3 regions of the Streptosporangium sp. NPDC000095 genome follow, and region 3 is predicted to be linked to each of the others. Evidence: predicted binding sites of a transcription regulator. Region 3 holds the regulator's gene; each other region holds the start of a gene.

Region 1 (4,141 bases), on a different contig from region 3:
CCGAGGGGCCGACCAACATCTGGCGCTACCGCTCGCTGCTGCCCGTCCCCGAGGACGTGGCCGCCAAGCCCAACATGGCACCCGGCTGGACCAAGCTCGTCAACGCCGGCAACCTCGCCCGCGAGCTGGGCATCCGCTCGCTGCACGTGAAGGACGACTCCGGCAACCCCACCCACTCCTTCAAGGACCGCGTGGTGGCCATCGCCGTCGAGGCGGCACGCAACTTCGGCTTCCACACCCTCTCCTGCTCCTCCACCGGCAACCTCGCCGGCGCCGTGACCGCCGCCGCCGCGCGGGCCGGGCTGGACGCCTGCGTGTTCATCCCCTCCGACCTGGAGCAGGCCAAGATCGTCATGGCCTCCGTGTACGGCGGCAGGCTCATCGGCATCGAGGGCACCTACGACGACGTGAACCGCTTCTGCTCTGAGCTCATCGGCGACGAGCTGGGCGACCAGTGGGGCTTCGTCAACGTCAACCTCCGCCCGTACTACGCGGAGGGTTCCAAGACGCTCGCCTACGAGATCGCCGAGCAGCTCGGCTGGCGCCTTCCCGACCAGATCGTCATTCCGGTCGCCTCCGGCTCGCAGCTCACGAAGATCGACAAGGGCTTCAAGGAGCTGATCGCGCTCGGCCTGGTCGAGGACAGGCCGTACAAGATCTTCGCCGCCCAGGCCGAGGGGTGCTCCCCGGTCTCCTCCGCCTACAAGGCGGGCCACGACGTGATCCGGCCGGTCAAGCCGGACACGATCGCCAAGTCGCTCGCGATCGGTAACCCGGCCGACGGACCGTACGTCCTGGACATCGCCCGCCGCACCGGCGGCGCGGTCGAGGACGTCACCGACGCCGAGATCGTCGACTCGATCCGGCTGCTGGCGAGGACCGAGGGCATCTTCGCCGAGACGGCGGGAGGCGTCGTCGTCGGGGTGCTGCGCAAGCTGGTCGCCTCGGGCACGCTCGACCCCGACGCCGAGACCGTGGTCCTCAACACCGGTGACGGTCTCAAGACCCTGGACGCGGTGGCCGCGGAGGCGCGCCCGACCGCAGTGATTCGACCCTCTCTTGACGCATTCCGTGCGGCTATCGCCTAGAAATCGTGAAAGGTACTGAATTATGAGCGTTTCTGTGCGGATTCCGACGATTCTCCGGACTTACACCGATGGTGCCGCCGAGGTGAACGGAGAAGGCGAGACCCTGCGCGATGTTCTTCAGAAGCTCGACGCGGACTTCCCGGGGATCGGTGCCCGGATTCTCGATGAATCGGGAAAGATCCGACGTTTTGTCAATGTCTACGTTGGGGATGAGGACGTCCGTTTCGCCGACAACCTCGACACGGCGACGCCCTCCGGTGTTCAGATCTCCATCATCCCGGCGGTGGCCGGAGGCTGACTCCTTCGCCCTGACGCGGCCCTGACCGCCTCGCGTCGCACCGCGTCATCCCCAGGGGCACCCGCGAATCCACGGCACCCGCCCGGCTCCGGCCGGGCGGGTGCCGTGTTTTATGACAGAAGCTCATATTTGTCGCGTGCACGAATAATGTAACCCCTGACTAACCAGCAGTGATGATGAAACTTTCTCCTCGTGATAAAAGCTCTCGTAAAGAGGTAGTTTGGTGCTTGACTCTGTTGCCCGACCGCTTCCCACAGGTATGGTCGGAACGATCGACGTGGCGAAGTCCGCCCCGGAGATTGGGGACTTCGCGAGAGGAATGGGCGTCGTCCTTTAAGACCAGTAAGAGGAGTCGCAAGTGGCGCAGGGCACCGTCAAATGGTTCAACGCGGACAAGGGCTACGGCTTCATCGCGGTAGACGGTGGTAAGGATGTGTTCGTCCATTACTCCGCGATCATGATGGATGGCTACCGCGCCCTGGAGCAGGGGCAGCGGGTCGAGTTCGAGATCACCCAGGGGCAGAAGGGTCCCCAGGCGGAATCCGTCCGGGCGGTCTGACGCGGCCGTTTCATGAATTCGCAGGGAGGAGTCGGCGGGTCCCGAGGTGTCGCGGTCCGCTGAACCCCCACCGCCCAGGCCCGGCTCGCCCTCATCCGGCGAGCCGGGCGTTCGTGTCGTTCGGGCATCCGCCAACGACGGCAATGACGGCAGTGACCCCAAAGGCGCCAATGCCTCCCAAAGGCCCCGATGATGACCCATCGCGTACGCCGACGTGGCGCGGGATCTTCGCGGACATGACGAGAAGCTGAAGATCGTCCCACGCGCGGCCCAGGTCAACGGGGCGCGGCTTGCACTCGTCGGGGTAGAGTGCTAAACAGATTCTTGGCACTCACGCATAGAGAGTGCCAATCCTGGATCGAGGCGATGGGGCCCGCCGAACGGAGTCGTGGGCCCACATGCCGTCGCGGGCGTCGGCTCGGTCCGGTGTAAGCCACCCTTTCTCTGGGAGGTTAGCCGTATGGCAGCCAAGATGATCGCGTTTAACGAGGACGCCCGGCGCGGTCTCGAGCGCGGCATGAACCAGCTCGCGGACGCCGTCAAGGTGACCCTCGGCCCCAAGGGCCGTAACGTCGTGCTGGAGAAGAAGTGGGGCGCCCCCACCATCACCAACGATGGTGTCTCCATCGCCAAGGAGATCGAGCTCGAAGACCCGTGGGAGAAGATCGGGGCCGAGCTCGTCAAGGAGGTCGCGAAGAAGACCGACGACGTCGCGGGTGACGGCACCACCACCGCCACCGTGCTCGCCCAGGCTCTCGTACGCGAGGGTCTTCGCAACGTCGCCGCCGGCGCGAACCCGATGTCCCTGAAGAAGGGCATCGAGGCCGCCGTCGAGCGCGTGTCGGAGGAGCTGTCCAAGCTCGCCAAGGACGTGGAGACGAAGGCGCAGATCGCCTCCACGGCGTCCATCTCCGCGGGCGACCCGCAGATCGGCGAGATGATCGCCGAGGCGATGGACAAGGTCGGCAAGGAAGGCGTCATCACCGTCGAGGAGAGCAACACCTTCGGTCTCGAGCTTGAGCTCACCGAGGGCATGCGCTTCGACAAGGGCCTCACCTCGATGTACTTCGTCACCGACCCGGAGCGTATGGAGGCCGTCCTCGACGACCCGTACATCCTCGTCGTCAACTCCAAGGTGTCCGCCAACAAGGACCTGCTCCCGGTTCTCGACAAGGTCGTGCAGGCCGGCAAGCCGCTGCTGATCATCGCCGAGGACGTCGAGGGCGAGGCCCTGGCCACCCTGGTCGTGAACAAGATCCGTGGCCTGTTCCGCTCGGTCGCGGTCAAGGCGCCCGGTTTCGGTGACCGTCGCAAGGCGATGCTGGGCGACATCGGCATCCTGACCGGTGCCCAGGTCATCAGCGAGGACCTCGGCCTGAAGCTGGAGTCCACCACCCTGGACCAGCTCGGCCGCGCCCGCCAGGTCATCGTCACCAAGGACGAGACCACCATCGTCGACGGTGCCGGTGACGCCGAGCAGATCGCCGGCCGGGTCAACCAGATCCGCGCCGAGATCGACAACACCGACTCCGACTACGACCGCGAGAAGCTCCAGGAGCGTCTGGCCAAGCTGGCCGGCGGCGTGGCCGTCATCAAGGCCGGTGCCGCGACCGAGGTCGAGCTCAAGGAGCGCAAGCACCGCATCGAGGACGCCGTTCGCAACGCGAAGGCGGCCGTCGAGGAGGGCATCGTCCCCGGCGGTGGCGTGGCGCTGCTGCAGGCCGGCGCGAAGGCGTTCGACAAGCTGGAGCTCTCCGGCGACGAGGCCACCGGTGCCGCGATCGTGAAGAAGGCTCTGGAGGAGCCGCTGAAGCAGATCGCGGTGAACGCCGGCCTTGAGGGCGGCGTCGTCGTGGAGAAGGTGCGCAACCTTCCCGCGGGTGAGGGCCTCAACGCCGCCACCGGCGAGTACGTCAACCTGTTCGAGACGGGCATCATCGACCCGGCCAAGGTGACGCGTTCCGCGCTGCAGAACGCGGCGTCCATCGCGGCGCTGTTCCTCACCACCGAGGCCGTCATCGCCGAGAAGCCCGAGAAGGCCGCGGCCGCCCCCGCCATGCCCGGCGGCGGCGACATGGACTTCTGAGTCCAACCGCTTTCAGGTAAAAGAGGCGACCCCGAGGATCTCGGGGTCGCCTCTTTTTTTGTGCGCTTTCCCCAGGCGTTGTCCGCCATCCGCCGTCGACCTTCTTGAAA
Region 2 (4,141 bases), on a different contig from region 3:
TGCTCGTAGACGTGGTCCTGTGCCGCGCGGGCGAGGAGCTCACGCATCCGGTCGGAGATGGCGGCCTGGCCGCCTGCCTGGAGCAGGGTGTGGTCGGAGTGATCCACCGAGAGCTCCTTCGCTCGCCGACGCTCAGCCGCGCGGTTGGGTTTGATGGGATTTGCTGATGAACGAGAGGGAAACGCAGGCGAGAGAGAACTCCCGCCCGGCAACCTTAGCCCCTGGATCAGGGTTTTCTGGCAGCGAGAATAAAAGAAAGGAATTGCCGGTTGGCTGGAAGAATTGACTATTTTGGCTGGTCAGATGGTGATGATCCGCCGGTCAGTCGGGGGTGCACACGAAGGCGAACGGCCGGTCACCGATTCGGGTGAGAATGACCACCGCGGATTCCCCGCCGGAAAGTCGGAGGTCTTTCCTGAGGCGGTCGACGTCCACCGCTGAGCCACGCTTCTTGATCGTCACATTGCCGGCGCCGCGCTCGCGGAGCGCCGCCCGCAACCGCTTGAGCGAGAACGGCAGCGTCTCGTGGACCTCGTACCGCGACGCCCACGGCGTCGGCGTCGCGGTGTCACCGGTGATGTAGGCGATCTGCGGGTCGAGCAGGTGCCCGCCGACCGACGCGGCGATCTCCGCGACCAGGTGGGCGCGGATCGCCGCGCCGTCCGGCTCGTAGATGTAGCGTCCCGCGGGGCCGGTGGCGGGATCGCCGAGGGCGGGGTCGGGGGTCATCGTGGCCCCCGACGGCAGGATCGTCGCCCTGCGCGCCGCCTCGCCCGCCAGCGCACCGCACCAGATCACGGCCTCCTTGACGTCGCCTTTGTACGAGACCCACTCGGCCTCCGCGCCCTCGGGGACGAACTCGTACGGGATCCCGGGGGCGACCTTCAGGCAGGCGGCCCCGGCTCGGGCCACCATCTCCAGCACGGCGGGCCAGGGCGGTGAGTATCCCATCGGGTCGAAGGTCCGGCCCCGCGCGCCGCGGCGCGCGGGGTCGGCGAACAGGACGTCGAAGGCGGCCGGGTCCAGGGTGGAGGCGTCGGCGGCGCGGACCGAGACCCGGTCGCCGAAGCCCAGGGCGTCGGCGTTGGCCTGGGCGATCGCGGCGGTGAGCGGGTCGGCGTCGACGGCCTCGACGGAGCACCCGGCCCTGGCCAGGGCGAGGAGGTCGCCGCCGATGCCGCAGCAGACGTCGGCGACCCGCGAGCCCGGGGGGAGGCGCCGCGCCCTGTGGTCGGCGACCTCGCGGCGGGTGGCCTGCTCCAGGCCGGTCCGGGTGAAGTACATGAGATCGGCGTCGGCGCCGAACTTCTCCCTCGCGCGCAGCCTGAGCGTCGCCTGGGTGAGCGCCGCGGAGGTCAGGTCCGCGTCGTAGATCTTCCTTAACCTCGTCACCGCCGTCACCGGGTCGTCGGCGGCGGTCTCGGCCGCGGCGCCCAGAGCCTCCTGGCCGCGCTGGGTGAGGAGCTCCCGGAATGCGTCGAGATTCACATCGGCCGACGCTACCGCCTCGGCCGTAGGGCTTCGCCGTAGGGCTTCCACCTGGCTTGACGTTCGCGTGAAGCGGAGAAGGGGTGCTTCGTGTTGACTGTCAAGGCCACCTTGCATACTGTTCCGTATTGGCACTCTCCCGGTGAGAGTGCCAAATACATGCGACGAGGCAGGTCTGACACCCGCGACGGCAGACCGCTGGTCGCCTCTTCTAGATCATTCATATCTGAAGGGGAGGTCCGACGTGACGACCGCCACCAAGGTTCCCGTTAAGCCGCTCGGCGACCGCATTGTGGTCCAGCCGCTTGAGGCCGAGCAGACCACCGCTTCCGGTCTGGTCATCCCGGACACCGCCAAGGAGAAGCCGCAGGAGGGCAAGGTCCTCGCGGTGGGTCCCGGCAACTGGGACGACGAGGGCGAGAAGCGGATTCCGCTCGACGTCAAGGAGGGCGACGTGGTCCTCTACAGCAAGTACGGCGGCACCGAGGTGAAGTACAACGGCGAGGAGTATCTCGTGCTCTCCGCCCGTGACGTGCTCGCCATCATCGAGAAGTAGTTCTCGCTTCACAAAGATGACGTATCGAGCCCCGGGTCGCGTCAGCGCCCGGGGCTTTGATGCGCCGACGTACTTATAGAGAGGATTGTCATGCCGAAGACCCTGTCGTTCGAGGAGGACGCGCGCCGAGCTCTCGAGCGCGGCGTGAACGCTCTCGCGGACGCGGTCAAGGTGACGCTGGGCCCGCGCGGCCGCAACGTCGTCATCGACAAGAAGTTCGGTGCGCCCACCATCACCAACGACGGTGTCACCATCGCCCGCGAGGTCGAGCTGGAGACGCCGTACGAGAACCTGGGCGCCCAGCTGGCCAAGGAAGTGGCGACCAAGACCAACGACGTCGCCGGTGACGGCACCACCACCGCGACGGTCCTGGCCCAGGCCATGGTCCGCGAGGGTCTGCGCAACGTGGCCGCCGGAGCGCAGCCGCTCTCCCTCAAGCGCGGCATCGACATCGCGGCCAGGACCGTGAGCGACCGGCTGATCGAGTCGGCCCGTCCGGTCGAGGACAAGAAGGAGATCGCGAATGTGGCGACGATCTCCGCGCAGGACGCCAAGATCGGTGAGCTGATCGCCGAGGCGTTCGACAAGGTGGGCAAGGACGGTGTCATCACCGTCGAAGAGTCCAACAGCATGGGCCTGGAGCTCGAGTTCACCGAGGGTCTCCAGTTCGACAAGGGTTACCTGTCGCCCTACATGGTGACCGACCAGGAGCGCATGGAGGCGATCCTGGAGGACCCCTACATCCTGATCACCCAGGGCAAGATCGCCTCTGTCGCCGACTTCCTGCCGCTGCTCGAGAAGATCGCGCAGACGAAGAAGGCCCTGCTGGTCATCGCCGAGGACGTCGAGGGCGAGGCCCTCGCGGTCCTCGTCACGAACAAGATCCGTGGCACCTTCACCTCCGTCGCCGTCAAGGCGCCGGGCTTCGGTGACCGCCGCAAGGCCATGCTGCAGGACATCGCCATCCTCACCGGTGGCCAGGTCGTGAGCGAGGAGATCGGCCTCAAGCTGGAGCACGTCGGCCTGGAGGTGCTGGGCACCGCCCGGCGCGTCGTCATCACCAAGGACTCCACCACCGTCGTCGACGGTGCCGGTGAGGCCGCGGCGATCGCCGACCGCGTCAAGGAGATCAAGCTCGCCATCGAGCAGTCCGACTCCGACTGGGACCGCGAGAAGCTCCAGGAGCGCCTCGCCAAGCTCTCCGGCGGCGTCTGCGTGCTCAAGGTCGGCGCGGCCACCGAGGTGGAGCTGAAGGAGAAGAAGCACCGCCTGGAGGACGCCATCTCGGCGACGCGTGCGGCGATCGAGGAGGGCATCGTCTCCGGCGGTGGCTCCGCGCTCATCCACGTCTCCAAGGTCCTCGACGACCTGGGCCTGACGGGTGACGAGGCGACCGGTGTCTCCATCGTCCGCAAGGCTCTCGTCGAGCCGGCCCGCTGGATCGCGGAGAACGCCGGCCTTGAGGGCTACGTCGTGACGGCGAAGGTCACCGAGCTGTCCGTCGGCCAGGGCTTCAACGCCGCCACCGGCGAGTACGGCGACCTGATCGCCCAGGGCGTCATCGACCCGGTCAAGGTCACCCGCTCGGCCGTCCAGAACGCCGCCTCCATCGCCGGCATGCTGCTGACGACCGAGGCCCTCGTGGTGGACAAGCCCGAGGAGGAGGCCCCGGCCGCCGGCCAGGGTCACGGCCACGGCCACGGCCACTGATTCCTCAGCGGTTCCGAAGCGGTTCCGAACGGCTCGCGTCTCGCAGGAGGCGCGAGCCGTTCGTGTTTCGCGGTAAACCGAAAACGATCTCAAGCGTCATGTCGGACGGAAGACCAAACGCGGTTCTAGCGAATAGACGATGTATTTGGCAATCGAATGAAATATTTGCACATTCTGTAGTCGTTGCCGTCGCTGTTTGATTACGCCCCGTTACTCCGCCTCAATGTGACCAATCCGTAGCCGTTTGCGATGACGACAGTCACTATCGGGGCGGGCATCATGCCTAACGTGACCGAGGGATGCGTCGCCGACGCCAAAAATGGGGTGAGGCTTGCGACGAGGTCTGATGGGGTCGCCCACAGGGATGATCTCAAGGATCTGACAAGC
Region 3 (4,141 bases):
CGTCCGGAACCGTCACGAAGTCGATCAGCTCCTCGACGGGGCCGAGGAGCTCTGGCTCCAGATCGGCATATGTCGTGACCGATCCGAGAATGCGGCGCCATGCGGCGGCAGGCTCCACATTCCAGCCCAGCGCGGCGATGACACCCTCCTTCCAGGGCACCCCGCGGGGCACCGACGGCCAGGAGGGGATCCTGAGCACCTGCGGTCTGACCGCCTGCCAGACGTCCACGAACGGGTGCCCGACGATCAGTACGTGCGGTGAGGAGATCCGCGCGGCGATCCGGCTCTCCTTGGAACCGGGGACGAGGTGGTCGACGAGCACACCCAGCCGCCGCCCCGGCCCCGGGCCGAACTCATCGACGATCGAGGGCAGGTGGTCGACCCCCTCCAGATACTCCACGACCACGCCCTCGACCCGCAGGTCGTGCCCCCAGACCTTCTCCACGAGCGCGGCGTCGTGCACGCCCTCCACGTAGATCCGGCTCTCCATCGCGACCTGGGCCCGCAGGCCCTCGACCGCGATGGAACCCGACGCGCTCCGCCTCGGGCCGCGCGGCGCGGCGGCGGGTCGTACGAGGGTCACGACCCTGCCCTCCAGAAGGAAGGCGGCCGGCTCCAGCGGGAAGACCCGCCGGCGCCCGAAGCGGTCCTCCAGGGTGACGGCCTCCTTGTCGCAGGCCACCACGGCGCCACAGAAGCCGCCGTCGGCGTCCTCGACGACCAGGTCGAGCTCCGCGGGCACCTGGGGGATCGTCCCCCTGCGCGGGCGCCGCCAGTCTCCCGCCAGAACGTCACGCTCGTACATCACCGACCGCCACCCTCTCTCGCCGGGGATCAGGTGGGACGCTAGCAAACACCGGCGTCACCTGCCGTAGGGTCCCGGCTGTCCCCACTGCCCCATCGACGACGCGGCGGCGGCCTGGCGCTTGCGGGCGCCGCTGCGCTTCACCAGCACGACGATCGTCACGACGATGGCGAGCAGGATCCCGATACCGGGGATCAAGAACAGGGCGGCCACCCCGCCCACCAGCGAGTCGGCGGACAGTTCCCTGCCCACGCCGAAGGTCGTGCCGTCGGCGGGGTCGGCGGAGCACTGGACCTGGTAGTCGCCCGCCTGGTCCACGCCGACCCGCAGGCCCATCTCCCAGGTGACGCCGTCGGATCCCGCGACGGTCTGCTGGATGTCCGGCTTCTGCAGGCGGGGCGTGCTCGTACCGCCGGTGAGCGTGCACTCGAACTTGGTGGGCCCGCCGGTGGCGACGTAGATCGCCGGCTTGTCCGCCGGGTCGAGCGCGACCGTCGCGGTCTCGCCGGGGGCGAACGTCCGCGTCGGGGCCGCGTCGGTGACCGCGCCGAGGATGCCACCGGCGAAGCCGCCGATGCCGACGACGATGCTGACCAGGGCGAGCAACCAGACCCCGACGATCCACCCGATGCCAGGCTTGATCTTTCCGCTGGGAGGCGGTCCCTGCGGGGCGCCGTAACCGGGAGGGGCGTAACCGTACGAGGGGGGCTGCTGGCCGTACGGCTGCTGACCGTATTGCTGGCCGGGCTGCTGCTGGCCGTACTGCTGACCATACGGCTGCTGAGGGCCGCCGTGACCGGGGCCGCGGGAGGCGTCGCCCGGATAAGAACCGAAATCGTTGGACATGTGCAAATTGTGGTGGGTATCGCTTGGATCGCGATAGCAGTTGACTTGACAAAGGCTTGCCGTCATCATCCACCGCTTTCGCTTATCGCGCCTTCCGTGCGGGGGCCGTACACTTGGCACTCGGGAACACAGAGTGCCAAGCCTCGTGTTTCCCTCTGAACGCAGGCAGGGAGGTGACCACGTTGGTCGACGACCGCAAGCTCGCCGTGCTCCGCGCCATCGTCGAGGACTACGTGTCCACCAACGAACCGGTGGGGTCGAAGGCTCTCGCGGACCGGCACAACCTGGGGGTGTCCCCGGCGACGATCCGTAACGACATGGCGATGCTGGAGGAGCAGGGCTACATCGCCCAACCCCACACCAGCGCCGGCCGGGTGCCCACCGACAAGGGCTACCGGCTCTTCGTCGACAGGCTCTCGCAGGTGAAACCCCTGTCGAGCGCGGAACGCAAGGCCATCGAGAGTTTCCTCGCGGGCGCCGTGGACATCGACGACGTCGTCATGCGGACGGTGCGGCTGCTGGCCCAGCTCACCCGGCAGGTCGCCGTGGTGCAGTATCCGACGCTGACCCACTCGACGGTCAGGCACGTCGAGCTGGTGCCGCTGAGCGAGCGCCGGCTGATGTTCGTGCTGATCACCAACACCGGCAGGGTCGAGCAGCGCGTGATCGAGGTGCCCGACGTCATCGACGAGCAGCGCGTGGCACACCTGCGCGCGATGCTCAACGCCTCCCTCGACGGATGCGGGCTCACCAGCGTTCCCGACCGGGTCGCCGATCTGCCGGAGCGGTTGCCTGCGGAGGATCGACCGCTCGCGGCGACTATCCTGTCCGTACTGCTCGAGTCCCTGGTGGACAGGCATGATGAGAAGATCGTTTTTGCCGGGGCCGCCAACCTCGCGGGAGCCGACTTCACCGTCGGGCTCCGCGACGTGCTGGAGGCCCTGGAAGAGCAGGTCGTGCTCATGCGACTGCTCGGTGAGACCTCGGACCTTTCCGCGCTGACCGTGCGGATCGGCTCGGAGAACCCCTACACCGGACTCCAGGGCACATCCATCGTCGCCGCTGGATACGGTTCCGGGGACAAGCAACTCGCCCGGCTCGGTGTGCTGGGCCCGACGCGAATGGACTACCCGGTCACGATGGGCGCGGTGCGCGCGGTGGCACGCTACGTCAGCCAGATTCTGGCTGCATCATAAGAGGTCAACGAAAAGTGGCTAAGAGCGACTACTACGGCACCCTCGGGGTGCGCCGTGACGCCAGTGCGGAAGAGATCAAGAAGGCGTACCGCCGCCTGGCACGCGAGTTGCATCCCGACGTCAACCCCGATCCTGAGACTCAGGAGCGCTTCAAGGAGATCACACAGGCCTACGAGGTCCTGTCCGACTCCGGCAAGCGGCAGATGTACGACATGGGTGCCGACCCGTTCGCCGCGGGCGGCGGTGCGGGCGCCGGGGGCTTCGGCGCCGGCTTCCCGTTCAGCGACATCATGGACGCCTTCTTCGGCGCGGCCGGTGGAGGCGGTGGCCGAGGCCCCCGCTCCCGTGCCCGCCGCGGGCGCAACGCGACCATCAGGGTCGAGCTCGACCTGCGCGAGTCGGGCTTCGGCACCACCCGCGAGCTGGTCGTCGACACCGCCGTGGTCTGTGAGGTCTGCACGGGCTCAGGGGCCGCGGCCGGCACCCACCCCGACACCTGTGACATGTGTCACGGCCGGGGAGAGGTCTCCCAGGTCACCCGGTCCTTCCTCGGCCAGGTCATGACCTCCCGCCCCTGCCCCCAGTGCGGCGGCTTCGGATCGATCATCCGCAACCCCTGCCAGGAGTGCTCGGGTGACGGCCGGGTCCGCACCCGGCGGACCATCAAGGTCCGCATCCCGGCCGGTGTCGAGGACGGCACCCACATCCAGCTCGCCGGCGAAGGCGAGATCGGCCCGGGCGGGGGTCCGCCCGGAGACCTGTTCCTGGAGATCGTCGAGCGTCCCCACGAGATCTTCGAGAGGCGCGGCGACGACCTGCACTGCACCGTGCAGATCCCGATGACCGCGGCCGCGCTCGGCACCATCCTGACCATGGAGACGCTCGACGGCGCCGAGGAGCTCGACATCCGTCCCGGCACGCAGTCCGGGCAGACGATCCCCCTCTACGGGCGGGGCGTGCAACGGCTGAACGAGACGGGCCGAGGCGACCTGCTGATCCATGTGAACGTGGAGACCCCCGCCCGCCTCGACGCTGAGCAGGAGACCCTCCTGAAGGAGCTCGCCAGGCTCCGCGGCGAGGAGCGCCCGCCCGGTAAGTTCGCCCCCGGGCAGCAGAGCTTCTTCTCCCGCCTGCGGGACGCTTTCAATGGCCGCTGACCAGGTCTCAACGGCCGCTCCGCCCCGCTTCCGGTCGCGTCGTCACGGTCCGGCCCGCACCCTGCCCGGTGCAGGTTCCCGGCCGGGGCGTCGGGTCCGTCCCGAGGCATCGTCCCGGTCGCGTTGCCGGGGGCACC

What was found. Region 3 encodes HrcA, which represses chaperone genes, less so after heat shock. Its sites were predicted from a motif close to TTGGCACTCTCNNNNNGAGAGTGCCAA; they were not measured.
Region 1: groL (chaperonin GroEL) is a predicted target of HrcA. The motif match lies at 2,270-2,296, and genes of this name have one in related genera.
Region 2: groES (co-chaperone GroES) is a predicted target of HrcA. The motif match lies at 1,617-1,643, and genes of this name have one in related genera.

What each region holds. Positions count from the first base shown of each region.
Region 1 is NZ_JBIAZS010000023.1:83,898-88,038, reverse strand. It holds gene thrC (threonine synthase) at 1-1,088, shown strand, start outside; gene ACFY3V_RS35955 (MoaD/ThiS family protein) at 1,111-1,386, shown strand; gene ACFY3V_RS35950 (cold-shock protein) at 1,745-1,945, shown strand; gene groL (chaperonin GroEL) at 2,406-4,031, shown strand.
Region 2 is NZ_JBIAZS010000006.1:165,111-169,251, forward strand. It holds gene ACFY3V_RS16080 (hypothetical protein) at 1-107, opposite strand, end outside; gene ACFY3V_RS16085 (methyltransferase domain-containing protein) at 322-1,488, opposite strand; gene groES (co-chaperone GroES) at 1,733-2,044, shown strand; gene groL (chaperonin GroEL) at 2,135-3,754, shown strand; gene ACFY3V_RS16100 (sigma-70 family RNA polymerase sigma factor) at 4,034-4,141, shown strand, end outside.
Region 3 is NZ_JBIAZS010000001.1:1,012,694-1,016,834, reverse strand. It holds gene ACFY3V_RS04225 (DUF3097 domain-containing protein) at 1-805, opposite strand, end outside; gene ACFY3V_RS04220 (hypothetical protein) at 863-1,651, opposite strand; gene hrcA (heat-inducible transcriptional repressor HrcA) at 1,834-2,847, shown strand; gene dnaJ (molecular chaperone DnaJ) at 2,862-4,004, shown strand.